Regions from separate parts of the Thermomonospora cellulosilytica genome, predicted to be linked through region 1. Evidence: riboswitches for the same ligand, from Rfam matches in the RefSeq annotation. Region 1 holds a riboswitch; each other region holds the start of a gene.
What was found. Region 1 has a riboswitch for cobalamin ahead of HNR21_RS03180 (energy-coupling factor ABC transporter permease). Riboswitches for the same ligand answer to the same signal wherever they lie in the genome.
Positions count from the first base shown of each region.

Region 2: linked by a shared signal. The riboswitch ahead of cobN (cobaltochelatase subunit CobN) and the one ahead of HNR21_RS03180 (energy-coupling factor ABC transporter permease) in region 1 are both predicted to bind cobalamin.
Region 3: linked by a shared signal. The riboswitch ahead of HNR21_RS14625 (putative cobaltochelatase) and the one ahead of HNR21_RS03180 (energy-coupling factor ABC transporter permease) in region 1 are both predicted to bind cobalamin.
Region 4: linked by a shared signal. The riboswitch ahead of HNR21_RS07350 (ABC transporter substrate-binding protein) and the one ahead of HNR21_RS03180 (energy-coupling factor ABC transporter permease) in region 1 are both predicted to bind cobalamin.

Region 1 covers NZ_JACJII010000001.1:671,391-678,962, forward strand. The annotation lists gene HNR21_RS03165 (polysaccharide deacetylase family protein) at 1-697, shown strand, start outside; gene HNR21_RS03170 (YnfA family protein) at 750-1,082, shown strand; gene HNR21_RS03175 (ArsR/SmtB family transcription factor) at 1,104-1,454, opposite strand; cobalamin riboswitch at 1,511-1,692, shown strand; gene HNR21_RS03180 (energy-coupling factor ABC transporter permease) at 1,727-2,404, shown strand; gene HNR21_RS03185 (energy-coupling factor ABC transporter substrate-binding protein) at 2,466-2,780, shown strand; gene cbiQ (cobalt ECF transporter T component CbiQ) at 2,781-3,521, shown strand; gene HNR21_RS03195 (energy-coupling factor ABC transporter ATP-binding protein) at 3,542-4,351, shown strand; gene HNR21_RS03200 (DoxX family protein) at 4,506-4,961, shown strand; gene HNR21_RS03205 (YibE/F family protein) at 4,964-6,286, opposite strand; gene HNR21_RS03210 (TMEM165/GDT1 family protein) at 6,344-6,931, opposite strand; gene HNR21_RS35845 (hypothetical protein) at 7,243-7,377, shown strand; gene HNR21_RS03215 (class I SAM-dependent DNA methyltransferase) at 7,367-7,572, opposite strand, start outside.
Region 2 covers NZ_JACJII010000001.1:3,018,300-3,025,871, forward strand. The annotation lists gene HNR21_RS14520 (hypothetical protein) at 1-465, shown strand, start outside; gene HNR21_RS14525 (cupin domain-containing protein) at 615-977, opposite strand; gene HNR21_RS14530 (SAM-dependent methyltransferase) at 1,144-1,644, opposite strand; gene HNR21_RS14535 (hypothetical protein) at 1,704-1,859, shown strand; cobalamin riboswitch at 1,937-2,107, shown strand; gene cobN (cobaltochelatase subunit CobN) at 2,148-5,852, shown strand; gene HNR21_RS14545 (alpha/beta hydrolase) at 5,909-6,874, shown strand; gene HNR21_RS35995 (serine/threonine-protein kinase) at 6,847-7,572, opposite strand, start outside.
Region 3 covers NZ_JACJII010000001.1:3,035,658-3,043,229, reverse strand. The annotation lists gene cobM (precorrin-4 C(11)-methyltransferase) at 1-7, opposite strand, end outside; gene cobI (precorrin-2 C(20)-methyltransferase) at 4-723, opposite strand; gene HNR21_RS14640 (GNAT family N-acetyltransferase) at 770-1,303, opposite strand; gene HNR21_RS14635 (cobyrinic acid a,c-diamide synthase CobB) at 1,300-2,658, opposite strand; gene cobO (cob(I)yrinic acid a,c-diamide adenosyltransferase) at 2,655-3,257, opposite strand; gene HNR21_RS14625 (putative cobaltochelatase) at 3,271-5,256, opposite strand; cobalamin riboswitch at 5,330-5,450, opposite strand; gene HNR21_RS14620 (oxygenase MpaB family protein) at 5,577-6,443, shown strand; gene HNR21_RS14615 (ATP-binding protein) at 6,465-7,082, opposite strand; gene HNR21_RS14610 (helix-turn-helix domain-containing protein) at 7,262-7,572, shown strand, end outside.
Region 4 covers NZ_JACJII010000001.1:1,504,811-1,512,382, forward strand. The annotation lists gene HNR21_RS07330 (serine hydrolase domain-containing protein) at 1-1, shown strand, start outside; gene HNR21_RS07335 (hypothetical protein) at 224-664, shown strand; gene HNR21_RS07340 (ABC transporter ATP-binding protein) at 701-1,690, opposite strand; gene HNR21_RS07345 (FecCD family ABC transporter permease) at 1,797-2,915, opposite strand; gene HNR21_RS07350 (ABC transporter substrate-binding protein) at 2,912-4,102, opposite strand; cobalamin riboswitch at 4,239-4,427, opposite strand; gene HNR21_RS07355 (hypothetical protein) at 4,509-4,898, shown strand; gene HNR21_RS07360 (DUF6939 family protein) at 4,992-5,552, opposite strand; gene HNR21_RS07365 (FecCD family ABC transporter permease) at 5,656-6,705, shown strand; gene HNR21_RS07370 (FecCD family ABC transporter permease) at 6,702-7,572, shown strand, end outside.

The sequences.
Region 1 (7,572 bases):
CGGCGGGCCGCACGCGCCCGGGCGGCCCCCGGTGGTGACCCCCGCCGTGATCCTGCCCGGCCACCCGGCGTGGAAGCCGACCCCGGCGCCGCGCCGCAAGGAGGCGGTGACCAACCTCAGGGAGCTGGGTCCCGGACGGCCGCCGGGGACGATCTCGCTGACCATCGACGACGGCCCGCACCCGGAGTACACGCCGCAGATCCTGGACCTGCTGGCCGAGCACCGGGTCACGGCGACCTTCTTCGTGGTGGGCGAGATGGTCAGGGAGTACCCGCTGATCACCCGGCGGATCGTGGAGGCGGGGCACCAGATCTGCAACCACACCATGAGCCATCCGTCGCCGTTCGACCGGATCGGCTCCCGGCGGATCCGCCGGGAGATCGCCGAGGCCCACGAGCGGATCGCCCAGGCCACCGGGGTCACCCCGAAGTTCTTCCGGGCGCCGGGCGGGGCCTGGTCCAAGCAGGTGTTCGAGACGACCGCCGAGTTCGGGATGATCCCGATCGGCTGGGAGGTCGACCCGCAGGACTGGCGGCGGCCCGGGGTCGGCCGGATCAGGCGCGCCCTGCTGGAGTCCAAGGAGGGCGCGATCATGCTCTGCCACGACGGCGGCGGCGACCGCTCCCAGACCGTCGCCGCCCTCCGCCAGGTCCTGCCCCGGCTCAAGAAGCGCGGCCTGACCTTCGTTCCGCTGTAGCCCCCGGCGACCGGGGCACGGGCGGGACGGGCGGGATGAGAGGGTGCGGTCCATGACCGTGCTGCGTTCGCTGGTGCTGTTCGGGTTGGCCGCGCTGGCCGAGATCGGCGGGGCGTGGCTGGTCTGGCAGGGGTGGCGGGAGCATCGCGGCCTGCTGTGGATCGCGGCCGGGGTGCTGGCGCTGGGGGCGTACGGGTTCGTGGCGACGTTCCAGCCGGACCCGCACTTCGGGCGGATCCTGGCGGCGTACGGGGGCGTGTTCGTGGCCGGGTCGCTGGCGTGGGGCGTGCTGGTCGACGGGTTCCGGCCGGACCGGTGGGACCTGGCGGGCGCGGCGATCTGCCTGCTGGGCGTCGCGGTGATCATGTACGCGCCGCGCGGCTGACCCGCGTCTTCGGGGAACGGGTCAGGAGGCGGCGGCCGCCAGCAGCGGGCGGATGGCGGGGTCGGCCAGCCGGTAGCGGACGATCCGGCCGTCGCGTTCGGGCTCCACCAGGCCGGCGGTGCGCAGCAGCCGCAGCGCGCGGGAGACGGCCGTGTCGGACATCCCCGAGGCGGTGGCCAGGTCGGTCACGCTGATCGGCCCGGCGGAGTCGATGGCCAGCAGCAGGGTGAGCCGGCCGGGGTCCGACAGCAGGTCGAAGCGGCGGGCCCAGGCCGCCACGCGGGCCGGGTCGCCGATGGCCGCGATCGCCTCGCACGGACGGTGGTCGTCGATGGGGGTCCGGTGGGCACGGTCGGCGGGAACCAGATGCACCTGTCCATCGTGCCAGAGATCCATATCCCCATACCTGCGCAACCGGGCAGGTATGGCTAGGCTGTCCGGGCCGTGGTGTTCGGGAATTCCGGTGCAAGACCGGAGCGGCCCTCGCCACTGTGATCGGGAGATCCCGCCGCTCGCTCCGCATGGAGGCCACTGGGCGCCCGCGCCTGGGAAGGTGGAGCGGCGGGCCGGACCCGTCAGCCAGGAGACCGGCCACGGCGCTCGACCACCGTCCACGAGGTGCTGGAAAGGTCCGGTGTCCGCCCGTGCACATCGCCGAGGGCTATCTCCCCGTCTCCCATGCCGTCGCCTGGTCCGTGGCCGCGGCCCCGTTCGTCGTCCACGGCGCGACGGTGCTGAGCCGCCGCGTCAAGGACTCCCCCGAGGACAAGCTGCTGCTGGGCGCGTCGGGGGCGTTCTGCTTCGTGCTGTCCGCGCTGAAGATCCCGTCAGTCACCGGAAGCTGCTCGCATCCGACCGGCACCGGGCTCGGCGCGATCCTGTTCCGCCCGCCGGCGATGACGGTGCTCGGCACCATCACCCTGCTGTTCCAGGCGCTGCTGCTGGCGCACGGAGGGCTGACCACGCTGGGCGCCAACGTGTTCTCCATGGCGGTCGCCGGGCCGTGGGCGGGCTTCGGGGCGTACCTGCTGGTGCGGCGCCTCGGCCTGCTCCCCGCGGTGTTCGCCGGGGCGTTCGTCGCCGACCTGACCACCTACTGCGTCACCACGGCCCAGCTCGCGCTGGCCTTCCCCGACGCCGAGTCCGGCTTCGCGGGGGCGCTGGCCAAGTTCGGCGGGATCTTCGCGGTCACCCAGATCCCGCTGGCGATCAGCGAGGGCCTGCTGACCGTCCTCGTCGTCCGGCTGCTGCGCACCTCCGCCGCCGCCGACCTGACCCGCCTCGGCGTGCTGCGCCCCGACCGCACGGAGGCGACGGCGTGAGGGACCGCATCGTGAACTGCCGCCGGTGCCGCGTGCCGCGCGATCGTAGGGAGGTGACGGCGTGAAGGGCCGCATCGTCAACCTGCTGCTGGTGCTGGCGGTGGTGGCGCTCGCGGTGGCGCCGCTGGCGATCGGGGCCGGGGACGGCAAGGAGGAGCCGTTTACCGGGGCGGACGGGCAGGCGGAGACCGTCATCACCGAGAACGACCCCGGCTACGAGCCTTGGTTCGCCCCGCTGTACGAGCCCCCGTCCGGGGAGATCGAGTCCGGGCTGTTCGCGTTGCAGGCGGCGCTGGGCGCGGGCGTGCTCGGCTACTGCCTCGGGGTCGTCCGGACGCGGCGCAGGCTGACCGCCGCCCGGCGGGACGACGGCTGAGTGCTCGCCATCGACGCCGCGGCCTACCGCAGCCCGTGGCGGCGGCACCACCCTGCCGCCAAGGCGCTGCTGGCCGGAGGACTGCTGGGCTGCGCGCTGGTGCTGCCGCCCTGGCCGGGGGCGGTGGTGACGGCGCTGGTCGCCCTGGCGGTGGCGCTGTGCTGGGCGCGGGTGCCGGCCCGCACGCTGCTGCGGGCCGCCCGGACGCCGCTGGGGTTCGCGCTGACCGGATCGCTGACGTTCCTGGTCACGGTGGGCGCGGACGGGATCGGCTGGGCGGACGGGGGGCCGCGGCGGGCCGGGGAGGTGGTGGCCCGGTGCGGGGCGGCGGTGCTGTGCCAGCTGCTGTTCGCCGGGACGACCCCGCTGGCCGACACCCTGCCCCGGCTGGTGCGGCTCGGGGTGCCCGCGACGCTGGTGGAGGTGGCGGCGCTGATCTACCGGATGCTGTTCGTGGTGCTGGACACCACCCGGCGGATCCGCGACGCCCAGGCCGGCCGGCTGGGCGCCCGGTCCCTGCAGGCGACCTGGCGTTCCCTGGGCGGGCTGGGCTCGGCGGTGTTCGTGCGCTCGTTCGACCGCGCCCGCCGGCTGGAGATCGGCCTGGCCGGGCGCGGCTACACCGGCGCCCTGACGGTCGCGGTCGAGCCGATCCCGCTGCGGACGCCGTTCCTGCTGGCCGCCCCGCTGCCCGCCGCCCTGGCGGTCACCGCCACCCTCGCCCTGGAACGCCTGCTGTGACTCGTCTTGAAAGGTCCGCCGTGACGCCGATCCTCAGTGCCCGGGAGGTCTCGTTCGCCTACGACGGCGAACCGCCGGTCTTCGGCGGGCTGTCGCTGGAGGTGCCGGAGGGACGGACGCTGGCGCTGCTCGGGCCGAACGGCGTGGGCAAGACGACCCTGCTGCGGCTGCTGACCGGAGGGCTGCGGCCGTCACGGGGACAGGTCCTGTGGCGGGGGTCGCCGGTGTCGTACTCGCGGCGGGGCCTCACCGAGTTGCGGACCCGCGTCCAACTGGTGCTGCAGGACCCCGACGACCAGTTGTTCTCGGCGAGCGTCGTGCAGGACGTGTCGTTCGGCCCGCTGAACCTGGGGCTGCCCGCCGACCGGGTGCGCGCGCGGGTCGCCGAGGCGCTGGCGGCCATGGAGATCGCCGACCTGGCCGACCGGCCCACCCATCTGCTGTCGTTCGGCCAGCGCAAGCGGGTGGCGATCGCCGGGGCGCTGGCGCTGCGCCCGGCGGTGCTGGTGCTGGACGAGCCGACCGCCGGGCTGGACCCGGCCGGGGTGGACGCGCTGCTGGCGACGCTGGCCGCCCTGCAGGCCGCCGGCACCACGATCGTGGCATCCACCCACGACGTGGACCTCGCCCACCGCTGGGCCGACGACGCCGCGATCCTGGCCGAGGGCCACCTGCACACCGGGAGGGCCGCCGACCTGCTCACCGACGAGGCGCTGCTGCGCGCGGCCCGGCTCCGCCCGGCCTGGGGCCCGGCGGTCGGGCGGGTGCTGCGCCGCCACGGCGTCCTGCCCCCCGGCGCCCCGGACCCGCGCACGCCCGCCGACCTCTAGTGCCGGCGTCTTCGCCCGGGGCCGCTTGACGGCACCCGCGCCGGGTAGTGATTCCTCTTTCAACCAGGCCGGGCCGGGACAGGCGGCCCGCACCGCCGGCGGCGGGCCGAGGCGCCCGGCCGGCCCACGCACACCGAACTCTCCTGGATCCACCATGAATTTCGCCGACCGTTTTCCCGTCCTCCGCGACATCGGACTCCTGATCGGCCGTCTGGCCCTCGGGGTGATCCTCCTCGCGCACGGGTTGCAGAAGCTCACCGACATCGGGCTCGGGGCCGTCGCCCGGGGGTTCGACGACCTGGGGATCCCCCTGCCCACCCTGGCCGCCTACTACGCGACCTGGGTGGAGATCCTGGGCGGCCTCGCCCTGATCCTCGGCCTGCTGGTGCCGGTCGCCGGGGTGCTGATCGCCCTCGACATGGCGGGGGCGTACTGGTTCGTGCACCGGGACGACGGGCTCTTCGTCAACGAGGGCGGTTTCGAGTTCGTCCTCCTCGTCGCGGCGACCGCGCTGCTGCTGGCCGGCACCGGCAGCGGGCGGTTCGGCCTGGACGCGCTGCTGTGGCGCGGCAGGACCCCCGCCCGCGGCCGTGCGGAGACCTCCGTGTGAGGTCAGGCGTACCGGTCGGAGTACGGCCAGCCGTGCGGCGGCAGGTCCGGTTCCCCGGCGGGCGCGGGCGGCCGGGGCGTCGCGGGCGTCGCGTCGTGCGGGTCGTCCTCCACCGGGGCGCTGCGGGAACGGACCAGGGCCGCCAGGGCGGTGGTGATGGGGACGGCCGCGATCAGGCCGAGGGTGCCGGCCACGCTGCGGACGATCTCCTGGGCGAGGATCTGCCCGGTCAGCACCTGGCCGAGCGGCTGCTCGCCGACGCTGATCAGGATCAGCAGCGGCAGCGAGGAGCCCGCGTACGCCAGGATGATCGTGTTGATCACCGAGGCGATGTGCGCCCGGCCGACCCGGGCGGCGGCCCGGTAGAGCTGCCCGAACCGGTACGCGGGGTTGGCGTGCGCCAGTTCCCCGACCGTGGCGGCCTGGGTGACGGTGACGTCGTCCAGAACGCCCAGCGAGCCGATGATGATCCCGGCCAGCAGCAGGCCCTGCAGGTTGACGTCGTAGCTGAGGCCCAGGTTGAGGGCGCTCTCGTCGGCCATGCCGGACAGGCGGGTCAGGCCGATCGCCACCGACGCCAGCACCCCGGTGAGGGCGAGGCTGGCCAGCGTTCCGACCAGCGCGATCGACGTCGCCATCGTCGGGCCGTGCGTCAGGTACAGCACCGCCAGCATGATCGCGGCGGAGCAGACGATGGCGGCCAGCAGCGGCGGCTGTCCGGCCAGGATCGCCGGGATCAGGAACTTCACCAGCAACAGGAAGGTGATCGCCAGCCCCACCAGCGCGGTCACCCCCCGCCAGCGGCCGAACGCGATCACCGCCAGCGCGAACGCCGCCCCGACCAGCCACATCCCGTTCGACCGGTCGTGGTCGGTGAGCTGGTACGGCGGGACGCCGCCGTCCGCGCCGGACGGCATGTGCAGCAGCACGACCTTGTCGCCGGGGTCGTACTCCAGCGAGCCGGGCCCGGTGGGCAGCGAGACCCGCACCGTGCCGCCCGCCTGCGGCCCGGAGGTCAGCCGCACGGTGGCGTCGCCGCACTTCTGGCCGGGTTGCGGGGTGGGCGCCAGCCAGTCCCCCTCGAACTCCCCGGCCTGCGCGCAGTCCTTGTGGGCGATCGCGGTGACCGTGCCGGTGACCCGGGTCATCTGCACCGGGTCCTGGCTCTGCCCGGCGGCCTTGGCGGCGTTCCCGTCCGGCCACATCCAGATCAGCGCGGCCAGCGTCACCACCGCCAGCGGGACGATGACCGCCAGCATGGCCCGTACCGCACCCGGCGGAGCGGGCGCCGTCCGGTGGTGGGAGTGGGAGTGGTCAGCGCCCACGGGCACCTCCTCGGTCCGGTCTCGGGAGTCCGGGGGCCGTGCCCCCGGGGCGGCAGGTCATCCGAACACCGCCTCGGCCAGCGTCCAGGTGGCCAGGACGAGCATGACAAGGCCGCCGATCCGCCGCACGACCTTGAGCGGGACCCGGTCGGCGATGAACCGCCCGGCCCGCAGCGCGAGCGCCGACACCGCCATCAGCGCCAGCAGCGCGCCCAGCGCCACCGGCAGCGGTTCCCGCGTGGCCGCCAGGTTCGCGGTGGCGATCTGGGTCAGGTCGCCCCACTCCCCGACGAACACGACGGTGAACGCCGTGGCGTACGTCGCCCAGGTCCCCAGCACGGGCGCCCGGGCGCCGGCCTCGCCGTCGTCGTCCTCGTCACCGCCTCGCAGCAGGGTATAGGCGCCGAACGCGAACAGCGCCGCGGCCACCACCCCGACCAGGGTGCGCGGCAGCAGCGACAGCACGCTGCCGGCGGCGACGGCGATGCCCACATGGATTCCGAACGCGCTGGTCGTGCCGAGCCACACCCACAGCGGGCGCATCCGGGTGCCCATGGCCAGCGAGGCGAACATGCTCTTGTCCGGCAGCTCGGCCAGGAAGATGACGACGAACGCGGTGAAGAACGTGACCAGGTTGAAAGTCATCCGCAGCGGCGGCCTTCCCCTCGTGGCCGGACCGCTCCGGCCGACGAACGCGCCGGGGGATCAGCGCGGGAGGACCGATTCGGCCCGGCCGGACGTGTGCGCCCCCTGGGGGCACGTCTGACCAGGCCGAAGGTCTCGTCCACCGTGACCTGAGGTCACGGCCTGAGGACCGGGCCTCCCCGCCGTCTCCGGCAGGGCACGCCAGCATGTCGACCGCTCAGCGGATCGGGACTACTCCCCTTCGCCGCGGCCCACCCTACCCGGCTCCGGAACCCGCGGGCACCACCCCTCGCCCGGCCGAGGTGATGCGGGTGGATCGCCGCGTGGACGCCGGCATCGACATGGACGGCACCATGCAGTACTCCGAGGGCGACTTCGTCCAGGTGGCGCGGGAGGGGCTGGATCGGCCGTCCCCTCGTCATCCCGATATCCGCTTCATCGGGTGAGCCGCTGAGCCGCCGGGCGTTCATCGTGCTTGCGGGCCGCGATGAACGCCTGGTGGGTGCTCTCCCGCCCCACGGGAGGGCGGACCAGCCGGGTCCGTACGCGGAACCCGGCCGCCGCCAGCAGGCCGGTGACCCGTTCCGGATCCAGCCGGTGGAAGTCGAGGTCCACCCGGTGGCCGAACGCCTCGTCGAAAT
Region 2 (7,572 bases), 2.3 Mb from region 1:
GCCGACAGCTGGGGCGACATCGCCCCCGTCACGTTCGCGTCCACCGCCTGGCGGCTGGCCACCACGCCGTCCCTGACCCCCGGCTACGTCCGCTGGCACCGCCGCATCCTGTACACCGACTGCTCCCGCAACACCTGGGACGGCAGCCTCACCGCCCACGTCATGCTGGCCTCCCCGCCCCCCGCCGAGCTCACCGCCTCCCGCGAGTGGTGGCACGACCGCGGCTGGCGGGGCTGGCCCCGGACCTTCGGCCAGTTCCTCCACCCCTCCGACGAGGACGTCAGCAAAAGCCCCCACCTGCGCCCCACCCTCCTGATCGACGCCCCCGTCCCCCTCGACCACCTCCCCGCCGCCCCCGAAGGCCCCCACGCCGACGTCGAGCAGGCCGCCCACGACGCCGTCATCGTCATGGTCAGGGAACTGAACGACCTGCTCACCCCCATCCTCCGCCGCCTCGACCCCTGACCCCGTCCGAGCGGGTCGCTCACCGGCCCGGAACGGGCACCGCCGACCTGCGCGCAACGGCCTTCGTGGGGCGCCCACTGGTGCGGAGACGGTGTGCGGGCGGACGAGGCGGCGGCCCCGCCTCGGCGGGGTCGCCGGGTGGACGGGTGTCAGGTGGTCCTGGCCTTGGCGTAGTCGTCGATGCCTCCGGAGAAGTCGTACATCACGCAGGCCTCGTCGCCGAGCACCCAGGCGTCGTGGCCGGGCGGGACGACGGCGATGTCGCCGGCTCCGATCTCCTGCTCGCTGCCGTCCTTCATGCGGACCCGCATCCGGCCCTGAACGCAGTAGAGGTTGTGGTGGAACTCGCACAGGTCGGTGCCCGCGATCGGCTTGACCGACTCCGACCAGCGCCAGCCGGGCTCGAATGTGGCCATCCCGAAGACCAGGCCGGTGAGCTGGACCAGTTCCAGATGCCCCCGTGGGAAGTCCCGGCGCTCGTCGGGCTTGTCGAGGGTCTTCACTTCGATCATGACGGTCCCCCTTCCGTCCGGAATTTCACGCTTGCACCGTTCCAGGGCACCGTCAAGGACACGGCGTGCCCGCCGCCCGCGCGGGCGGGTTCGGCGCTTCCCCAGCGCCGACGCCCCCTACCGAACCCCCGCCGTCCGCGTGGGCGGGCTCAGCCCCGCCGGGGCGTCACGGGCGGGCCGTGACGCACAGCAGGCGGTCCCGCCGGAGGACGGCCGGGGTGAGGCCGCAGCGGGTCAGGGCGGCGCCGATCCCGGCGGCGACCTCGGCGGCCTTGGCGTCCGAGGGCGGGTCGTAGAAGAGGTGGAGCGCGCCGCCGGGTGACAGGGCCCGGCGGAGCCGTTCCAGTTCGCGGGACGGGTCGCGGACCCAGAAGTGGTTGACGTTGACGGCGAAGATCTTGTCGAAGCGGCGGCCGGCCAGGTCCGCCTCCTCCAGACTGACCTGCTCGAACGAGGCCCGGCCCGCCGCGACGTGCTCGGCGTTCCGCCGCCGGGCCGCCTCGATCGCCGTCGCCGAACGGTCGATCGCGGTCAGATGGCCGTCGTCCAGCCGTTCGCACACCAGCGCCGCGGCCACCCCGCGCCCGCAGCCGATCTCCAGCAGCCGGTCGCCGGGCCGCACGTCCAGCACGTCCACGGCCCACGCCAGCCGTTCGGGCACCGTCATGCCCGCACTGTACGGGCCGGGGGTGACAGAAATCGGGACCGGCCGGGCATGATGGGCGCATGAGCGATGATCGGCGAGACGACCGCTGGCGGACGCTGCCGCCGCGCACCCCACTGGAGGACCTGGTGGCCGCTCAGGAGGTGCCGCCGACGGCACAGGCGATCGCCGAATCCGCCCCGACGCCGCTGGACGAGGCCACCCGCCATCCCGGCTGACGCGTCCGGCGGCCCCCATGACGAAGGCCGGCCCGTCGCGTGGTGATCACCCGTGCCCGCCGTCCGGAGGGGCGGGCCGTAGACTGCCGGGCGACGGCAGGGCAGGAACCCGGTGCGAATCCGGGGCTGTCCCGCAACTGTGACCGGGGAGGGGCCTCCTCGACGATGGCCACGGCCGCGAGGCTGGAAGGCCGGGGAGGGCCCGGTGATCCGGGAGCCAGGAGACTGCCCGTCGTCGTGTCCGCTTCGCTGCGAGCCGGGGCGCGGAGACCCCGGGGGAGGCGCCCGATGCGTGTACTGCTGCTGTCCACGGCCGACACCGAACTGCTCGCCGCGCGGGAGGCGCAGGCGGGATACGTGACCGCCAACCCGGCCCGGCTGGACCCCGGCGACCTGCCGGGCCTCACCCGGGACGTGGACGTGGTGGTGGTCCGGCTCCTGGGCGGGCGCAAGACCTGGCCGGAGGGCGTCGAGGCGCTGCGGGCCACCGGGCTGCCGCTCGTCCTGCTGGGCGGTGAGGCGGACCCGGACGCCGAGCTGATGGCGTTGTCGACCGTTCCGGCCGGGGTCGCGGCGGAGGCGCTCGACTACCTGCGCGAGGGCGGCGTCGCCAACCTGCGGGAACTGGCCCGCTTCCTGTCGGACACGGTGCTGCTGACCGGCGAGGGCTTCGAGCCGCCGGTCAGGATGCCCGCGTACGGGGTGCACGGGGAACGGCCCTGGCGCGAGGGCAGGCCCACGGTGGGCGTGGTCTTCTACCGGGCGCACGAGCTGTCGGGCAACACCGCGTTCGTGGACGCCCTGTGCGACGCCATCGAGCGCAGGGGCGCCAACGCGCTGCCGGTCTTCTGCGGGTCGCTGCGCGGCGCCGACGAGGGACTGCTGGAACTGCTGGGCAGGGCCGACGCCCTCGTCGCGACCGTGCTGGCGGCCGGCGGGTCGGTGGCGTCCATGGCCAGTGCCGGGGGCGACGAGGACGCCTGGGACGCCGGGGCGCTGGCCGCGCTGGACGTGCCGGTGATCCAGGGGCTGTGCCTGACGACCTCCCGGGCGGCCTGGGAGGAGTCCGACGCGGCGCTGTCGCCGATGGACGCGGCGATGCAGGTGGCGATCCCCGAGTTCGACGGGCGGCTGATCTCGGTGCCGTTCTCGTTCAAGGAGGAGGGCCCCGACGGCGTCCCCACCTACCGGGCCGACCCCGAGCGCGCCGCCCGCGTCGCCGGGATCGCCGTCCGGTACGCCCGGCTCCGCCACAAGCCCGCCACGCAGCGCCGCGTCGGCATCGTCCTGTCCTCGTACCCGACCAAGCACTCCCGGGTCGGCAACGCGGTCGGCCTCGACACCCCCACCTCGGCGGTACGGCTGCTGCGCCGCATGGCCGAGACCGGCTACGACCTCGGCGAGGACCACACCCTCTGGCAGGACCCCGGCAGCGGCGACGCCCTCATCCACGCGCTGATCGCCGCCGGCGGCCACGACGTGGAGTGGCTGACCGAGGAGCAGCTCCGCAACGCCGCCGCCCGCGTCCCGCTCGAGACGTACGCCAAGTGGTTCGCCGCACTGCCCGACGACCTGCGCGAGCGGATCCGCGAGCACTGGGGCGAGCCGCCCGGCGAGCTGTACGTGGACGGCGAGGACATCGTGCTGGCCGCGCTGCGGTTCGGGAACGTGGTGCTGATGATCCAGCCGCCCCGCGGCTTCGGGGAGAACCCGATCGCGATCTACCACGACCCCGACCTGCCGCCGTCCCACCACTACCTGGCCGCCTACCGCTGGCTGGAGGAGTCGTTCGGCGCGGACGCGGTCATCCACCTCGGCAAGCACGGCACGCTGGAATGGCTGCCCGGCAAGGGCCTGGGCCTGTCGGCGTCCTGCGCCCCCGACGCGGTGCTGGGCGACCTGCCGATGATCTACCCGTTCATCGTGAACGACCCCGGCGAGGGCACCCAGGCCAAGCGGCGCGGCCACGCCACCGTCGTGGATCACCTGGTGCCGCCGATGGCCCGCGCCGACACCTACGGCGACCTGGCCAGGCTCGAGCAGCTCCTCGACGAGTACGCCACCGTGCAGGCGCTGGACCCGGCCAAGCTCCCGGCGGTGCGGGCGCAGATCTGGACGCTGATCCAGGCCGCGCAGCTCCACCACGACCTGCACCAGGAGGAGATGCCGGGCGAGGACGAGTTCGACGACTTCCTGCTGCACGTCGACGGCTACCTGTGCGAGATCAAGGACGTGCAGATCCGCGACGGCCTGCACATCCTCGGCCAGGCCCCCGAGGGCGAGGCCCGCGTCAACCTGCTCCTGGCGATCCTGCGCGCCACCCAGGTCTGGGGCGGCACGAAGGGCGCGTTCCCCGGCCTGCGCGCCGCGATCGCCCGCACCTACGGGGTGGACGAGAAGGAACTCCTCGCCGAGCCCGGCCGCAGGGTGCACGTCGAGGGAGGCGCCGAGACCGCGCCGCCCGGGGCGATCCCCGTTCCGCGGCGGCTGGCCGCCCGCCGGTCCGAGCCGCCGCGCACCGCCTCCGACGTGGTCGACATCCTGGAGGACCTGGCCCGCGAGCTGGTCGAGGCCATGGAACGGCACGGCTGGGACGCCTCCGCCCTCGGGGAGGTCTGCGGCTCGGTCCTCGACGGCGGCGGCGCGGCCATGGAGCCCCTGCTGGCGTTCGCCGCCGAGGAACTGGTGCCCCGGCTGGCCGCGACCCGCGACGAGATCGACGCCGTGCTGCACGCCCTGGACGGCGGCCACGTCCCCGCCGGCCCGTCCGGGTCGCCCACCCGCGGGCTGGTCAACGTCCTGCCGACCGGCCGCAACTTCTACTCCGTGGACCCCAAGGCCATCCCGTCCCGCAACGCCTGGGACGTCGGCGTCGCCCTCGCCGACTCCCTGATCAGGCGGCATCTGGACGACACCGGCGAGTACCCCTCCAGCGTCGGCCTCACCGTCTGGGGCACCAGCGCCATGCGCACCCAGGGCGACGACATCGCCGAGGTGCTGGCGCTGATCGGCTGCCGTCCGGTGTGGGACGACGCCTCCCGCCGTGTCACCGGCTTCGAGATCGTTCCGCTGGAGGAGCTGGGACGGCCGCGGATCGATGTGACGCTGCGCATCTCCGGCTTCTTCCGCGACGCGTTCCCCCACGTCATCGGGCTGATCGACGACGCGATCCGGGCGGTCGCCGAGCTGGACGAGCCCGCCGAGAGCAACTACCTGCGCGCCCACGCCCTCCAGGACCGCCGGGCCCACGGCGACTGGCGGCGCGCCACCACGCGGATCTTCGGCTCCAAGCCCGGCGCGTACGGGGCGGGCCTGCTGCCGCTGATCGACGCCCGCAACTGGCGCGACGACCGCGACCTGGCCGAGGTGTACGCGGTGTGGGGCGGCTACGCCTACGGCCGCGGCCTGGACGGGCGGGAGGCCCGCGGCGACATGGAGGCCGCGTTCCGGCGGATCTCGGTGGCCGCCAAGAACGCCGACACCCGCGAGCACGACATCGTCGACTCCGACGACTACTTCCAGTACCACGGCGGCATGGTCGCCATGGTCCGCGCCCTCACCGGCGCCAGCCCGGCCGCCTATGTGGGCGACTCGGCCGTTCCCGACCAGGTGAAGACCCGCACCCTGGCGGAGGAGACGCACCGGGTGTTCCGTGCCCGCGTCGTCAACCCCCGCTGGATCGCCGCGATGCGCCGCCACGGCTACAAGGGCGCGTTCGAGCTGGCCGCCACCGTGGACTACCTGTTCGGGTACGACGCCACCGCCGGGGTCGTGGACGACTGGATGTACGAGACCCTCGCCGAGGAATACGTCTTCGACCCCGAGAACCGCGAGTTCATGAACCGGTCCAACCCGTGGGCGCTGCGCGGCATCACCGAACGCCTCCTGGAGGCCGCCGACCGCGGGCTGTGGGCCGACCCGGATCCGGACGTCCTGGACCGTCTCCGCGCCACATATCTGGAACTCGAGGGGGACCTGGAATCCGGCGACTGATGCCCCGCCGGCCCCTTGCCCCTAATCTTGGCGGAACGCGCGCAAAAGGAGAGGCCATGGACGTTTCGGTGGACGTGCTCGGACCGGAGTACGAGGCGATCGTGCTGCCGATGGGGGAGGACTCCGAGGGGGAGGTCGTCGCCACGCTGGTGCGGCGGCGGGCCACCGACCCCTGCCGGCGGGCGGTGCTGTACGTGCACGGCTTCGTGGACTACTTCTTCCAGAAGCACCTGGCCGACTTCTACGTGGAACGCGGGTTCGACTTCTACGCGCTGGACCTGCGCAAGTACGGCCGGTCCCTGCTGCCCCACCAGACGCCCAACTTCATCCACAGCATCAGCGAGTACTTCGCCGAGATCGACGAGGCGGTGCGGATCATCCGCGAGGAGGACGGGCACGACGTGCTGCTGGTCAACGCCCACTCGACCGGCGGGCTGACCACCTCGCTGTGGGCCGACCGGGTCAGGGGCAGGGGGCTGGTGCAGGGCCTGTTCCTCAACAGCCCGTTCTTCGACATGAACATCCCCGCGCCGGTCCGGATCGCGGGCGACGTGTTCTCCAGGACGCTGCGCGCCCGCTGGCCCAAGGCCAAGCTGCCCGCGCCCCCGGCCGGCATCTACGTCCGCAGCCTGCACCGCGACCACGACGGCGAGTGGGAGTTCGACCTGGAGTGGAAGCCGATGTTCGGGTTCCCGGTGCGGGCGGCCTGGCTGGCGGCGATCCGGCGGGCGCACGCCCGGGTGCACGCCGGCCTGGAGATCGACGTGCCGGTGCTGGTGATGGCCTCCACCCGCAGCGCCCGGGGCAGGGCCGCGGCGGAGGCGGTGTCGGTCGCCGACGTGGTGCTGGACGTGGACCACATCGTCCGCTGGGCGCCCAAGCTGGGCCCGCACGTGACGCTGGTGCGGATCAAGGACGGCGTCCACGACCTGGTGCTGTCCAACAAGGAGGCCCGCGACCAGGTGTTCACCGAGCTGGACCGGTGGATCCGCGGCTACCTGCCCGAGCCGCCCAGCGTGTAGTCGTCGAAGACCGCCGTCAGGCCGGGCTCCTTGGTGGACAGCCGGTTGGCGACCAGCCCGACCTGGTCCACCGGCAGCGGCGGCCGGTCGCGGTCGGTGACCTCGACCAGCCGCCTGCCGTTCACCCACAGCGTCAGCGTCATCTCGCCCTCGCCCTGGGCGCAGCGCGCCGTGACCCGGTTGAACGCCTTGGGGTCGATCGTGGTCTTGGCGGGCGAGCCCAGCTCCAGGCCGCGTTCCTTGGTGACCTTGCGGACGCGGGCGGTGCCGTCGCGCCGCAGCAGCAGCTCGTACCACAGGTCGTCGCGACCGCAGTAGACCCCGCCCTCGGCGTTGCCGCCCTCGGAGTCGACGCGGACCTTGACGTCGGTGACGATCGACTTGGGCAGCGTCTCCTTCACCGGCGTCCGTGACCAGGCCGAGGCGTCGACGATGCTGGTGACCGGCAGCGTGTAGTGGCCGTCCTTGTAGCGGTCGTTGAACACGCCGGGCTCCCACCCGGACTGCGGGTCGTTGAAGTTGTCGTTGAGCAGCACCTTGTCCAGCGAGCTCACCGCCGGAGCCTCCTGCTCGCCGGACCGCAGCGCGAACCAGGCGACCGTTCCCGCGGCGACCGCCAGCGCGGTGACCGCGGCCACCGCCCCCAGCAGCGGCCCGCGCCGCCGGGGCCGCGGCGGAACGTCGTCGGCCCGGGTCGG
Region 3 (7,572 bases), 2.4 Mb from region 1:
TGGTCACAGCTTGCCTCCTCGGCTGACACGGGAGCTGGGGACGATCAGGGTGGACAGGTACGGCACCGGGCCCGCGAGGTCCCGGGCGGGCCGGATCTCCTCGCCGGGCAGGCCCAGGCGGACCCCGCAGACCGCGTCGTCGATACGGCCGGTCTCCTTGAGGACCGCCACGACCTCCTCGGCGACGGACCCGAACTTGTAGGCCACCACCGTGTCGCAGGTCTGCAGCGCCTCACGGAAGCCCTCGACGCCGCCGGTCAGCGGGACCAGCCCGAGGGATTCGGCGCCCTCGGTGAGCACGGTGCCCGAACGCGACGCCAGGTCCTGCATGGCCGTGATCCCGGGAACGGTCTCCACGGTGACGGCCGGGCGGCGTTCCCGCACCGCCTGCGCCAGGTAGGTGAACGTCGAGTACACGTTGGGGTCGCCGATGGTGGCGAACGCGACCGTGCCCGCGCCCTCGTCGAACGCCCGCACCACCCGGTCGGCCGCCCCGTCCCAGGCGGCGGCGCGGCGCGGGGTGACCCCGCCCCGGTCGTTCAGCGCGAACACCACCCGCTCGGCCCGGTCGGTGTAGGCGCGCACCACCGACTCGGCCCGCCCCGGCTCGTCCAGCGCCATCACCGGAACGAGGGTCAGGTCGGCCTCCCGCAGGATCCGCACCGCCTTGACGGTGACCAGCTCCGGATCACCGGGCCCCACCCCGATCCCGATCAGCCTCATTCCGCTTCCCTCGTCTCTCGTCGCTTCCCGGCCCGTCCGGCCCGGATCAGGGCTCGGCGAGCCGGGCGAACATCACCAGGTCCGTCCGCACCCCGCCGGGCAGCAGGCCGGCCCGGCGCAGCACGGCCTCGCGGACGAAGCCGGCGCGTTCGGCGACCCGCTGGGACGGCTCGTTGCCGACCGCCGCCAGCAGCTCGACCCGGTACAGGCCCTCGGCGAAGGCGTAGTCCACGACCCGGTGGACCGCCTCGGTGATCAGGCCCCGGCCGCGCGCCCACGGGGCCAGCCAGTAGCCGATCTCGACCCGGCCGAACATCCAGTCGGCGCGCTGCAGGCTCACCGAGCCCGAGCAGCGGCCGTCCACCTCGACCGCGAAGCCGATCTTGTGCACCGGGTCCTCGTGGACGATCCGGGTGCAGAACTCGCGGGCCTGCTCGGCGTCCTCGTCCGGCGCCCACAGCATCCAGCGCAGCATCTCGGGGTCGCGGGCGGCCTCGACCACGTCGGGCACGTCGCGTTCGGCGAACGGGCGCAGCAGCAGCCGGTCGGTGGTCAGGGTGACGCCTCGGTCGAACGTCATCGGCGGGCCTCCATCGCGTCCACGAGACGCCGTGCGATCTCCGGTCGGCCGGTCCAGTGCAGGTGCAGGTAGGAGGCGACGCAGTTGCCGGTGGCGAACCCGTCCTTGCGGGAGCCGCGCGGACGCATCGCCCACTGCCAGGCCGGCGCCGGTCCGTGGGCCGGGTCGACGGCCGTGCGATGGAATTCATGCCCGTTCAGCCGTTCGCCCGTACGGGCCACCACCGAGTCGGTGAGCGCGACGGCGGTGCGGTAGCCGAGGGTGAGCCGGGGCGTCATCGCGGCGGTGGCGTCCAGCACCCCGCACATCGGCACCCCGTCCAGCTCCCGCACCAGGTAGAGCAGCCCGGCGCACTCGGCGTACACGGGGGCCCCCGAGGCCGCCAGCCGCCGGATCTGCGCGCGGAGCGGCTCGTTGGCCGACAGCTCCTTGGCGTACATCTCGGGGAAGCCGCCGCCGATCACCAGGCCCCGGGCGTCCTCCGGCAGGGACTCGTCGCGCAGCGGGTCGAAGCGGACGACCTCGGCCCCGGCGGCGGTCAGCAGTTCCTCGTTCTCGGCGTACCCGAACGTGAACGCCGCCCCTCCGGCGACCGCCACCACGGGCCGCGCGCCGCCGGGAGCCGGTTCCACCGCGTCGGCGGGGCTCCAGGCGGGCGCGGTCAACGGCGGTGCGGAACGGGCCAGGGCCAGCAGCGCGTCCAGGTCACAGCTCTCGGCGACGATCTCGCCCAGCCGCCGTACCGTCGCGACCGCCTCGGCGTCGCGTTCGGCCGCCGGGATCAGCCCGAGGTGGCGGGAGGGGGTCGCCACGTCGTCACGGCGCCGCAGCACCCCCAGCACGGGCACCGACAGCTCCTCGACCGCGGTACGGCACAGGTGCTCGTGCCCGTCGGAGCCGATCCGGTTGAGGATCACCCCGCCCAGCCGCACGTCCCCGTAGCCGCGGAAGCCGTGCACCAGCGCCGCCACCGAACGCCCCGCCGCCGACGCGTCCACCACCAGCACCACGGGCGCGTCCAGCAGCCGGGCGATGTGCGCGGTGGAGGCGAAGTCGTCCCGGTCGTTCGCCCCGTCGTACAGGCCCATCACGCCCTCGACCACCGCGATGTCCGCACCGCGCGCCCCGTGCCGCAGCAGCGGGACGATCAGGTCCTCGCCGGACAGGAACGGGTCCAGGTTGCGCCCGGGACGGCCGGTGGCCAGCGCGTGGTAGCCGGGGTCGATGTAGTCGGGCCCGACCTTGTGCGGGGAGACCGCCAGGCCCCGCGCCGCCAGCGCCGCCATGAGCCCGGTGGCCACCGTCGTCTTGCCCGCCCCGGAGGCCGGGGCGGCGACGACGAGCCGGCCAGTCACCACTCGATGCCCTTCTGGCCCTTCTGGCCCCGGTCCATCGGGTGCTTGACCTTGCCCATCTCGGTGACCAGGTCGGCGAACTCCACCAGGTCGGGGTGCGCGTCCCGGCCGGTGATCACCACGTGCTGCCGGCCGGGGCGGTCCCGCAGCGCCTGGATCACGTCGGCGACGTCGATCCACCCCCACTTGATCGGGTAGGTGAACTCGTCCAGCACGTACAGCCGGTAGGTCTGGGCCGCCAGGTCCCGCTTGATCTGCTCCCAGCCCTCGCGGGCGTCGGCGGCGTGGTCGGCCTCGGTGCCGGGCCGCTGGATCCACGACCAGCCCTCGCCCATCTTGTGCCAGGTCACCGGGCCGCCCTGACCGGACTCGCCGAGCACCCGCAGCGCGGTCTCCTCGCCGATCCGCCACTTGGCGGACTTGACGAACTGGAACACCCCGATCGGCCAGCCCTGGTTCCACGCCCGCAGCGCCAGCCCGAACGCGGCGGTGGACTTGCCCTTGCCCTGCCCGGTGTGCACGATCACCAGCGGCCGGTTGCGGCGCTGCCGGGTGGTCAGCCCGTCGTCGGGAACGTGCTCCGGCCTGCCCTGTGGCATTCTCGGTCCTCCCTCACGCCGCCCGGGCGTCGCGGACGACCCGCGTCAGCCCGCCCGCGGCCAGCTCCTCCAGCCGTACGGCCTGCGCGCCCATCCGGTCGGCGAGCCGTCCGGCCAGGCCGAGCCGCACCGGCCCAGACTCACAGTCCACCACCACGGCGGCGACGCCGCGCAACAGGGCGGCGGCCCGGGCCGGGTCGGGGCCGTGGGTGTTGCGGCCGTCGGTCACCGTCACCAGCAGCGGGCGGCGGGCCGGATCGCGCAGCCGCTCCACCCGCAGCACCTCGGCGGCCCGCAGCAGCCCGGCGGCCAGCGGGGTGCGGCCTCCGGTGGCCAGCCGTTCCAGCCTGCGGGCGCCGGCCTCCACCGAGGAGGTCGGCGGCAGCACCAGCTCGGCCCCGGTGCCGCGGAACGTGATCAGCCCGACCTTGTCGCGCCGCTGGTAGGCGTCCAGCAGCAGGCTCAGCACCGCGCCCTTGACGGCCCGCATCCGCTGCCGGGCCGCCATCGAGCCGCTGGCGTCCACGACGAACAGCACCAGGTTGCCCTCGCGCCCGTCCCGAACGGTCTCGCGCAGGTCGTCGGGCGTGATGATCAGGCCGGTCCCCGTACGCCCCCGTGCCCGCTGGTGGGGCGCGGCGGCGCGGAGGGTCGCCATCAGGTGGACGCCCCGCGACCCGGGCCGCGCGCCCGACACCCGCCCGTAGGGGGTGCGGGCCTTGGAACGGCGGCCGGGCGCTCCGTTCCCGACGCCGGGGACGGTGAACAGCCGCGGCTTGTAGGCGGCGTCGGCGGGCGCGGGCTCACCGTCGCTCGACGCTCCCGGCGGGCTTCCGGCGTCCGCTGTGGCGGCGTTCCCCTGCGTCGGGGAGGGCGTGCCGTCCTCGGGTGCTCCGTCCGGCGCCGCCGGGCCGCCGTCGGCCGGGGCCGGGGGCCGCCCGCCGCCCGGGCCGTCGGGGTCGTCGTCGGGCGGCTCGGGGTCGGCGTGCTCCCGGAGGGTCTGGTCGAGCTTGTCCTCGTCGAGGCCGGGGGCGTCGAACGGGTCGCGGCGGCGGCGGTGCGGCAGCGCCAGCCGGGCCGCCTGCCGGACGTCCTCGGCGGTGACGGCGTCGCGGCCGTGCCAGGCGGCCAGGGCGATCGCGGCGCGGGCGGTCACCAGGTCGGCGCGCAGCCCGTCCACCTCGAACGTCGCGCACACGGCGGTGATCTGGCGCAGCGCCGCGTCGGTCAGCGCCACGCCGGGCAGCCGTCCGCGGGCGGCGGCGATCCGCGCCGCCAGCTCGGCCTCCGCCTCGGCCCACTCGGCGGCGAAGCCGTCGGGGTCGTCCTCGAACCGCAGCCGCCGCCGCACCACCTCGGCGCGTTCGGCCGGATCGCGGGTGGCGGCGACCTCGACGGTGAGCCCGAACCGGTCCAGCAACTGGGGCCGCAGCTCGCCCTCTTCGGGGTTCATGGTGCCGACCAGCAGGAACCGGGCGGCGTGCTGGACAGAGACGCCCTCGCGCTCCACATGGGAGCGGCCCATCGCGGCGGCGTCCAGCAGCAGGTCGACCAGGTGGTCGTGCAGCAGGTTGACCTCGTCGACGTAGAGCACGCCGCGGTGCGCGGCGGCCAGCAGTCCGGGTTCGAACGCCTTGACGCCCTCGGTGAGGGCCCGTTCGATGTCCAGCGACCCGGTCAGCCGGTCCTCGGACGCGCCCACCGGCAGTTCCACCAGCCGGGCGGGGCGCTGCGCGGCCCCGGCGCCGTCCGGCGGGTGCGGGCCGTCCGGGCAGGAGGGGTCGGGGGCGGCCGGGTCGCAGGAGAACCGGCAGCCCGCCACGACCGTCACCGGGGGCAGCAGCGCGGCCAGCGCCCGGACGATCGTGGACTTGGCGGTGCCCTTCTCGCCGCGGACCAGCACCCCGCCGACGCCCGGCGAGACCGCGTTGATCAGCAGGGCGAGCTTGAGGTCGGCCATCCCGACGACGGCGGAGAAGGGGTAGCGGGGGGCGCTCATGGAGCCCCGGCCGATGCGGGGGCGGCAGGCGGCATGGTCGATACGTCCTTCCTCGGGTGTCCACGCCCGTGAGGTCCGGCTCCACACGACGGCCGGCGTTCCTGGCTCCCCGCCGGCGTGCCGGCGGGTCACAGTTGCGGGACAGCCCCGGATTCGCACCGGGTTCCACCGCGTCCGTCGCCTGCACAGGATGACACACCGTCCGGCCCGGCCCCTAGTCACGGTGGGGTGACACCGCTCGCAGCCGCCCACCGGAAGGTATTGGACGAAATGTCGACAACTCTATTGGCAGGTCGCCAATAAAGTGCTTCACTGGCGGCATGGACGATCTCGCCGCCACCGGGCGCACGCTCCCCTACCGCCCCGGTGACGTCTGCTGGACGGTGCTCCGCGAGCCGGTGCAGAACCTCGGCCTGTCCACCCTGCTGCTGCTCCAGGTGACGCATCCGCTGGTCGCGGCGGGCGTGGAGCAGTTCTCCAGCTACGCCTCCGACCCGTTCGGACGGCTGTGGCGCACCGCCGACATCATGCTCAAGATGTCGTTCGGCGACCCCGAGGTGTCGGCCAGGCAGTCGGCCCTGTTCCGCCGCATCCACAAGCGCGTGGAGGGCACCAGCGACGAGGGCGTGCCGTACCGGGCGCTGGACCCCGACCTGCTGATGTGGGTGTGGGCCACCGGCGCGTGGGCCTCCCTCGACCTGTACGAGCGGACCTTCGGGCGGCTGCCCGACGCCGAACGCGCCCGCTACTACGAGGAGCAGAAGCTGCTCGCGTACGCCTGCGCCATCCCCGAGGGGCACTGCCCGCCGGACCTGGAGGCGTTCGGGGAGTACTTCGACCGGGTCATCGAGACGGAGCTGAAGCCGACCCGGCTGTCGGACAAGCTCATGCACCGCCACCCCGACTCCCCGCGGCTGCCGCTGCCCGGCCCGGTCGCCTCCGCCTACACCCGGTTCAACATCCTCGCGGCGGGCGCCCTGCTGCCGGTGCGGGTGCGCGAGATGCTGGACGTCCCGTGGAGCCCGGCGCGGGAACGGGCGTTCAACGCGATGCTGGCCGCGCACCGGGCGGGCGCCCGGGTCGTTCCCGCCAGGGTGCGCCACCGGCCCGTCGACTACCTGGTGTCCCGGGACCGGCCGCTGCAACTGCTGCGCACCCCGCCGGGCAGGCGGCGCCGCGCGGCCTGAACGGCCCCGCCCGCCGCGCCGCTACCGGGTCTCGCCGGTGACGCGGCGGGCGCCGTCGAACGAGGCCGGCTCGCCGCACGCCACCGGGGGCAGGGCGAACCACACGGCCTTGCCGGGCAGCCGCCCGCCGAGCCTGGACCGCTCCCGCCGGATGCCCCAGCGCCCGCCCGACAGCTCCCGGACGATGCTCAGCCCGCGGCCGAAGTCGCCGGAGGTCCACGAGTAGCCCGGCAGGCGCGTGTCGGGCAGCCCGTCGAAGATCGCGCAGCGCAGCTCGCGGACCCCGGGGCGGCGCTGCGCGGGCACCGCGCCCGGCCCGGCGGGCTCGGGCTCGGCCGGGTACAGCCACAGCTCGTACGGCCCCCGGCCGTCGGCGTGCTGGTAGGCGTTGGTGGCCAGCTCGCTGACCATCAGCTGGGCGTCGGCGATCAGGTCGGCGGGGACGCCGAGCGCGCCGAGCGCCTGCCCCAGGACCGCCCGCGCCTCCCGGGCGCATCCGGGGCCGGCCGGCAGCGCCCACGCCCAGCCGGTGCGCTCCCGTTCGCCGGCCTCGACCGGCCCGCCGGCGTCGGGAACGGACTCGGGGCCCCGGCCCGCCGGGGCGGTGACGGGACCGCCGATCTCGGGTGAGGTCTGCACGGGAGAGTCGCCTCCAGCCGCTGCGTCAGGTGTACCGATTGTCACGCTGGGTCCCCGACCGATCACACGGACACAGCGTCTCGTGAAAGTTGCACGGCCGCAACCGACTCGGGAACTTTTGCCCACGGGGCACGACGTTCGCGTTGTGCGGTGCGGACCGAAACACCACACTTGCGCCCATGACGTACCGCCCCACGGTCCGAGGCCGCCGGCTGGCGCGGGAACTGCGCCGGCTGCGCGAACAGGAACGGCTCACCCTGCAGGACGTCGCCGACCGGCTCGGCTGGTCGCGGGCGACGGTGTCCAGGCTGGAGACCGGGCAGACCCGGCCGCGGCACACCGACGTGGCGGTGATGCTCGACCTGTACGGAGTGCCCAGCCCGCAGCGGGACGCCCTGATCGCGCTGGCCAAGCAGGCCGGGCAGCGCGGCTGGTGGACCGCCTACGCCGACGTGTTCGCCGGCAGCTACGTGGCGCTGGAGGACGAGGC
Region 4 (7,572 bases), 830 kb from region 1:
AGCACGCCGGCCCTGGGTCGCAGGCCCGGCGTGCTCCCGCCCGTTCCGGGAGCCCTCGGCGGTGACGCCCTGTGACCTCCGACACTGGACGCCTTCCTGGAGGTGGGTGCATGCTGGGCCGGCACGGCTCAGCGACACCGTCGACAGGCGCCGAACGGTGGGCGGCGAGTCCCCCCGAGGAGCTGATCCGGCCTTCGTTCCAGGCGAGCACCAGGAGAACACTGTGCGTCACAGGATGACGGCCGCGGCCGTGCTGCCCATCCTCGCGGCCGTGGCGGGCTGCACCTCCCCCGAGCAGTCCGCGCTGCGGCAGATCCAGCCGAACGCCACCGTGTACATCGACGGCTGGGACCAGGACGGCGACGAGGGCGACCGGGCCCTGATCGAACGCAAGCCCTCCGGCATGTGGGTCGTCCCCGTCAACGCGCCCTTCCGCGCCAACCGCGTCGGCGGCTTCACCGTCCGCGTCACCCTGGACCCCAAGCGTGGCTTCGTCGTCACCGACCTGGGCGGCACCCAGGTCGGCCGCGACCACGACGACTGTCTCGAAGAGGGCGAGACCTACGCCTTCGTTGACGTTCCTGCCAACGCCCTGAGCTGGGAACCGGACGCGGGCTCCAGTGGCACCCCCAACGACGACTGCCAGGTCCTGCCCGTCGACTGAGCCCCAACGGCGCCCGCCCGGCTGGCGTCTCCGGGGTCAGGGGCGGCGGAGCCAGCCGGTGAACGCCGCCAGGGTGGGGAAACGGTGGGACGTGCCGTTGCGGGTGGCCTCGTAGGCCTCGCCGTCCCAGGTGACGGTGAGGTCGGCGGGAGGTTCGGGGACGGGACGCCAGCCCTCGCGGGACAGGGCCCGTTCCAGCAGGGGCCTGTGGAGTCCGGGGGCGGTGACGTGGGCGGTGCCGCGCGAGCCGCCGGGGAGGACGAAGACGCCGGACGCCGCGTCGAAGGTCAGGCCGCCGCCGTCGAACGCCGCGGAGATCGCTCCGTTCAGGGCGAGCTCCTCGGGGGTGCCGCGGTGCAGGCCGCCGTCACGGGTGATCAGCCAGACGCGGTCGGCGATGCGCAGGGCCAGCTCCAGGTCGTGGGTGGAGACCACGACGACCAGGGAACGTTCCCGGGCCAGCCGCCGCAGCAGGCCCATCAGCGCGACCCGTGACGGCACGTCCAGGAACGCGGTCGGCTCGTCCAGCAGGATCGCGGCGGGCTCCTGGGCGAGGGCGCGGGCGGTGAGGATCCGCTGGCGTTCCCCGTCCGACAGCTCGGTGACGGGGCGTTCGGCCAGGTGGGCGGCGTCCACGGCGGTCAGCGCCCAGTCGACCGCCGCACGGTCGGCGGCGGTGAGGCGGCCGGTGAACCCGGTGTGCGGATGACGCCCCAGCGCCGCCAGCTCCCGGCCGGTCAGCAGCGCGGGAACGTCCCGTTCGGTCAGCACCACGGCGACGCGGCGGGCCAGCTCCGCCGGGCCGATCGCGGCGACGGGCGACCCGTCGAGCAGCACCTTCCCCTCCAGCGGCGGCTGGAGCCCGGCGAGCGTCCGCAGCAGCGTCGACTTGCCCGTCCCGTTCGGCCCGATCAGCACCGTCAGGTCCCCGGCCCGCGCCTCGGCGTCCACCCGCTCCAGCACGCGCCGCGCCGCCCGGCCCCGCCGCCCGGGATAACCGACCGTCAACGCGTCCAAGACCAGCACGCGTTCACCTCCGTCCAGCCGAAGGGGTCCGTGCGGCAGCGGTCCGCGCGACCGGCGTCATGCGCGTTCGCGGCGGACCGGCCGGGCCGCGGGATCGGCATGGCGGTCACGTCGCCCATCCGGCTCGGGCGGCGCGGCTGCGGAGGAGGACGGTGATGACGACGGGGGCGCCGAGGACGGTCGTCACCGCGTTCAGGGGGAGGATCGCGCCGCTGCCGGGGGCCTGGGTGGCGATGCAGCAGGCCAGGGAGACGGTGGAGCCGAGGAGGATCGCGGCGGGCATCAGGACGCGGTGGTCGGCGGTGCCCAGCAGCAGCCTGGCCATGTGGGGGACGGCCAGGCCCAGGAACGCGACCGGGCCGCAGTACGCGGTGACCGAGCCGGCGAGGACCGACGCCGTCAGGAGGGTGGCCGTGCGGGTGCGGCGCACGCGGACGCCCATGGTGCGGGCGTAGTTCTCGCCGAGGAGCAGGGCGTTCAGGGGCTTGACCCCGGCCAGCGCGGCGAGCAGGGCCACGCCGCAGACCGAGGCGAACACCGCCAGGTCGTCCCAGGTGGTCCCGGCGTAGCTGCCCAGGCTCCAGCCCAGGTACTGCTGGGCGCGCTGCCCGTCGGAGTACGCCAGCAGCAGCGTGATCAGCGAGGACGTGGCCGAGCCCACCATCACCCCGATGACCAGGATCGTCACCACCGAACGGACCCGCCGTGCCAGCGCCAGCACCAGCATCAGCACCGCCGCCGCGCCCGCCGAGGCCGCCACCACCAGACCGGCCCGCCCCGGTCCGGCGACCGCCCCGGTGAACGCGCCCGCCGGCACCGCCCAGCCGGTCACCGCCAGCGCCACGCCCAGGCTCGCGCCGGAACTGACCCCGAGGATGTACGGCTCGGCCAGCGGGTTGCGGAACAGCGTCTGCATCTGCACCCCGGCCACCGCCAGCGCCGCCCCGGCCAGCACCGCGGTCACCGCCCGCGGCAGCCGCACCGTCCAGATGATCACCTCGACCCCGGGGTCGGCCCCGTCCAGCCGCAGCAACGCCGGGATCACCCGGTCGACGGGGATCACCGTGGACCCCAACGCCACCGCCAGCACGAACCCGGCCACCACGACCGCCCCCAGCACCCCCAGCACGACCCCCCGCCGCCGTGCCCCCGCCGCCCCGCCCGGCCGCACGGCGAGCCCGCCCGTGTCGGACGGAGCGGGGGCCTGGTCGCGGGGGTCGGTCACTTGGCGAGCCGCTGGTAGAAGGTGAACGAGTGGTTCGGCATCAGGTCCGGGTGGAGGATGGCGACCAGGTCGGCCAGGATCAGGTCGGGGCGGACGACGCCGCGTTCGTAGAGGTCGTTGCCGCCGCCGGGGCCGAGGGCCTTGTTGGCGGGCCACACCCTGCCGGACCTGAAGGCGGCGAACTCGGCGTACCGGGGGTCGGCCTCGGTGACGTCGGCGAGGGTCTTCCACTCGTTCATCTGGGGCAGCCAGACCTCGGCGTCCCGGGCCTCGGCCAGCACCGCCTCCAGGTCGAGGGTCATGCTGCCGGTGCCCTTGGTGCCGGCCCAGGCGTAGGTGCCGCCCGCGTCCCGGATCAGGCGGGCCATGAAGCTCTCGCCGTTCGGGATCGCCCACTGGCCCTGGAACATCTGGCCGGGCAGGACCGTCACCGGCTCGGCCGTCCGCACCCTGCCGGCCAGCGCCCGGTAGGCGGCGGCGACCTTGTCGAACGTCTCGGACGCCGTGGCCTCGGTGCCGGTCAGGGCGGCCACGAACTTGATCCACTCGGCCCGGCCCAGGGCGGTGGTCTCCTGCCACTCCGCGTTCGCGACGATCCTGACCCCGGCCTGCCGCAGCGGCCCGTACGCGGGGTTCTCCCGGCCGTCGGTCATCAGCACGTCCGGGCGGGCGCCGATCACCTTCTCGGTGTTCACCTGCTCGCCGGTCACGTCGGCGTACTCGACCACCTTCCCGGCCCGCACCTGCGCGCGGACCTGCGGCGAGGTGATCAGCCCGGCGGCGGCGACGCCCTTCAGCCGGTCCAGCACGCCCAGTTCGGTGATGAACGGCAGATGCGTCGTCGAGCCGGAGAACAGCGTGCGCACCGGGGTCTGCACCACGGTCGCGCCCTTGAGCGCGCCCTCCAGCCTGGGTGCGGGCGTCCCGCAGCGCACCAGCACGTACGTCTGCGGCGCGGCCCCCGGCGACGGCTGCTTGACCGTGATGACCTGGTAGTTCTTCGCGTACCGCAGGGTGAAGTTGGTGGCGTGCCGGATCTCCTGCTTGACCGGGAAGTAGTCCTTGCCCGCGTCGTACTCGCGGACGCACTCGCCGCCGGCCGCCGTCGCCTGCTCCTGCGCGCCGCCGCCGCACGCGGCCAGCGGCAGCACCAGCAGCATCCCGGCCAGCAGCCGCGCCTTGTCCATCGACACCGGTGTCTCTCCTGAGAACGGGCCGTGACCGCCGTTCCTCGACGGCGCCCACGGCGGGCGGAGGGCCGGATCCACCCTGCGCGGGGCACGGCACGGCGCCGTTCCTCGCCCGGGGAGATCCGCCCCATCGTGCTGAGGAGGCGACCGCGTGAGTCTCCTGGCTCTCGGGTCGATGCTCGTCCCGGCCTTCCCGCCCGGAGCCCCGGGCAGTGGCGTCGTTCGGGATCCGCTCGCCGATCACAGTGGCGGGACCGCGCCGGATTCGCACCGGCTTCCTCGTTCCGCCGTCGCCTTCGACCGGCAATCTTCGCACACGTGACGTTCCGTCCCACGCGTCCCCGGTACGGGGCCGGACGAAAACCCGTGGAACGTCCCGGCCGCCCCTGCCTACGGTGACCGTATGGCCGCCGACGAGCAGGGTCCCCTTCCGCCGTTCAGCACCACGAGCGACGAGGAGCGGGAACGGCTCGCCCAGAGGCTGCGGCAGCTCACCCTGGGCGAGCTGGTCGACGTGCTGCGCCGGGTCCTGCCCCGCCATGCGGACGAGGACGGGGAGAGCATCCTCGTGCTCGCCGAGGCATTCCGATCGCGGCCCGACCCGGACGACGAACCCGAAGAGCCCTACGTCGAACTCGTCGCCTGGCCCGCCCGCGACCTCTACGACGGGAGCATCGGGCCGCCGTGGGGACTGCTCGAGAGCGGGCGATGCGACAACTGCCGGGCGCTGGTGACCTCCACCGTCAAACGCGCCCACTGCCCCGTCTGCGGAACGCTCTGCGGCCTCACCTGACCTGTTCCGGGCCCGCGCGAGGGAGATCGGGCGACCGCGGCGGAGCGAGGACGGGCTGACCTCCCGTGGCCCGGCGAACGGAGGACGACCGTGTCAGGCGGGCCAGGTGTTCTCGATGTGGTGGCGGATCAGGGCGGCGTGGGACAGCGGGGTGGACAGGTCGGTGACGTCGCCGTTCGTCGTGTAGTCGAGGAGGACGACGTCGCGGTGCCGGGACAGGGCGGTCAGGCGGGTCACCAGGTCGGCGGTGCGGTGCTCCAGGGTCCAGCGGTAGGTGGGGAGGTAGATCTGCCTGCGGGCCTGCTCGTAGGGGAGCAGGGTCCGGCCGTGGAGGCCGGCCCGGTGGCCCCGGACGGGGCCGTGCCGGCGGACGGTGCGCTTGAGGCCCCGCATCGTGGTGATCGAGAGCTTGGCGGGGTCCACGTCGGCGTCGGCGAAGACCTTGAGCGCCTGCCAGACGCCCTCGACGGACGCGGCCGTGACTCCCGGTGTGAACGGGACGGGAATGCCGCCGTGGGGGTAGAAGGGGCTGAACCGCACCCAGGGCTCCTCGGCCCGTGAGGTCACGTCCACGACGAGCGCGTCCGGGTGCTCGCGTTCGATGGACGCCGTGCCGCGTCGCCGGCTCGCCACATGGATCGCCACGAAAGGCATCCTGGCGGAGGGCACCGACATTCCGGGCATGACGAAAGCCCGGCGCCGGAATCGGCGGGGAAGGGCGTTTATCGACGGGCTTAGCTTAGGCTAGCCTAAATCCGTGTCGACTCCGGTGCGCGAAGCCCCCCCGCGCAAGGAGCCCGTCAGCGCGACGGCCGCGGCCGGACGGGCCGGGGGGCTGCTGGTCCTGGCCGGCGTCCTCGTGCTGACCATGGCGGCGAGCCTGGCGATCGGGGCCGAGAGCATCCCGCTGGACCGGGTCGTGGCCGGCCTTCTGCACCCGGACGGGTCACGGGAGGCGCTGATCATCCAGGACCTCCGGGTGCCGCGCACGCTGCTGGGGGTCGCGGTCGGCGCGGCGCTGGGGCTGGCGGGCGCGCTGATGCAGGCGCTCACCCGCAACCCGATGGCCGAGCCGGGGCTGCTGGGCGTGAACGGCGGCGCGGCGTTCGCGGTGGTGCTGGTCATCGGGTTCCTCGACGCGCGGACGTCGCTGGTGTACGTGTGGGCGGCGTTCGCGGGGGCGGCCGGGGCGGCGCTGCTGGTGTACGCGGTCGGCTCCTACGGCCGGGCCGGGGCCACGCCGTCGCGGCTGGTGCTGGCGGGGGCGGCGCTGAACGCGGTGTTCAGCGCGCTGACCGCCGGGGTGATGCTGCTGGACCCGCGCAACTTCGACGGGTTCCGGTTCTGGCAGGTGGGATCGCTGTCGGGCCGGGACCTGGAGGTGTTCGCGCAGCTCGGGCCGTTCATGCTGGGCGGTGCCGTGCTGGCGCTGCTGCTGGCCCGGCCGCTGAACGCGCTGGCGCTCGGGGAGGAGGCGGGCCGGGCGCTGGGGGTGAACCCCGGCCGGACCCGCGTGCTGGGGGCGCTGGCGATCGTGGTGCTGTGCGGGTCGGCGACGGCGGCGGTGGGGCCGATCTGGTTCCTCGGGCTGGCGGTGCCGTTCATGGTGCGCTCGGCGATCGGGCCGGACCAGCGGTGGGTGCTGCCGTACTCGCTGCTGCTGGCCCCGGTGCTGCTGCTGGCCGCCGACATCGCCGGGCGGGTGCTGGCCAGGCCCGGTGAGCTGGAGACCGGCATCGTGACCGCGTTCGTGGGGGCGCCGGTCTTCATCTGGATGGTCCGCCGGGGGAAGGCGCCGAAGCTGTGAGCCGGGTGGTGCGCGCCGGAGCGCTGTCGGTGCGGTGGGAGCCGCGGGCCGCCGCGGTGGGCGTCGCGCTGCTGGCGGTGGGACTGGCGGCGGCGGTGTTCGTGGTCGGCACCGGGGACTTCCCGATCCCGGCGCCGGAGGTGGTGCGGGCGCTGGCCGGGCAGGGCGATGCGGCCACCACGTTCATCGTGACCGAGCTGCGGCTGCCGCGCGCGGTGGCCGGGCTGCTGGCGGGGCTGGCGCTGGGCATCAGCGGGGCGATCTTCCAGAGCATGTCCCGCAACCCGCTGGGCAGCCCCGACCTGATCGGCTTCACCACCGGCGCGTCCACCGGCGCGCTGCTGCAGATCCTGGTCCTCGGCGGCGGTACGGCCTCGATCGCCGTCGGGTCGGTGTCCGGCGCGGTGTGCACGGCCGCGGCGGTGTACGCGCTGTCGTACCGGGGCGGCGGGGTGAACGGCCACCGCCTGGTGCTGATCGGCGTGGGGGCGGCGGCCATGCTGGAGGCCTGCAACAGCTACCTGATCACCCGGGCCGAGCTGCGCGACGCCTACGAGGCCGCGTTCTGGCTGACCGGCAGCCTCAACAACCGCGGCTGGGAGCACGCCGTCCCGCTGGCCCTGGCGCTCGCCGTCCTGGTCCCGCCGGCGCTGGCCTACGGTGGCCGGCTCAAGATGGGCGAGCTCGGCGACGACGCCGCCCAGGCCCTCGGCGTCCCCGTGCAGCGTTCCCGCGCGATCCTGGTCGCCGCGGGGGTCGGGCTGATCGCCGCCGCCACGACGGCGGTCGGCCCGGTGCCGTTCGTCGCCCTGGCCGCGCCCCAGCTGGCCCGCCGCCTGACCCGCCGCACCGGCCCGCACCTGCTGT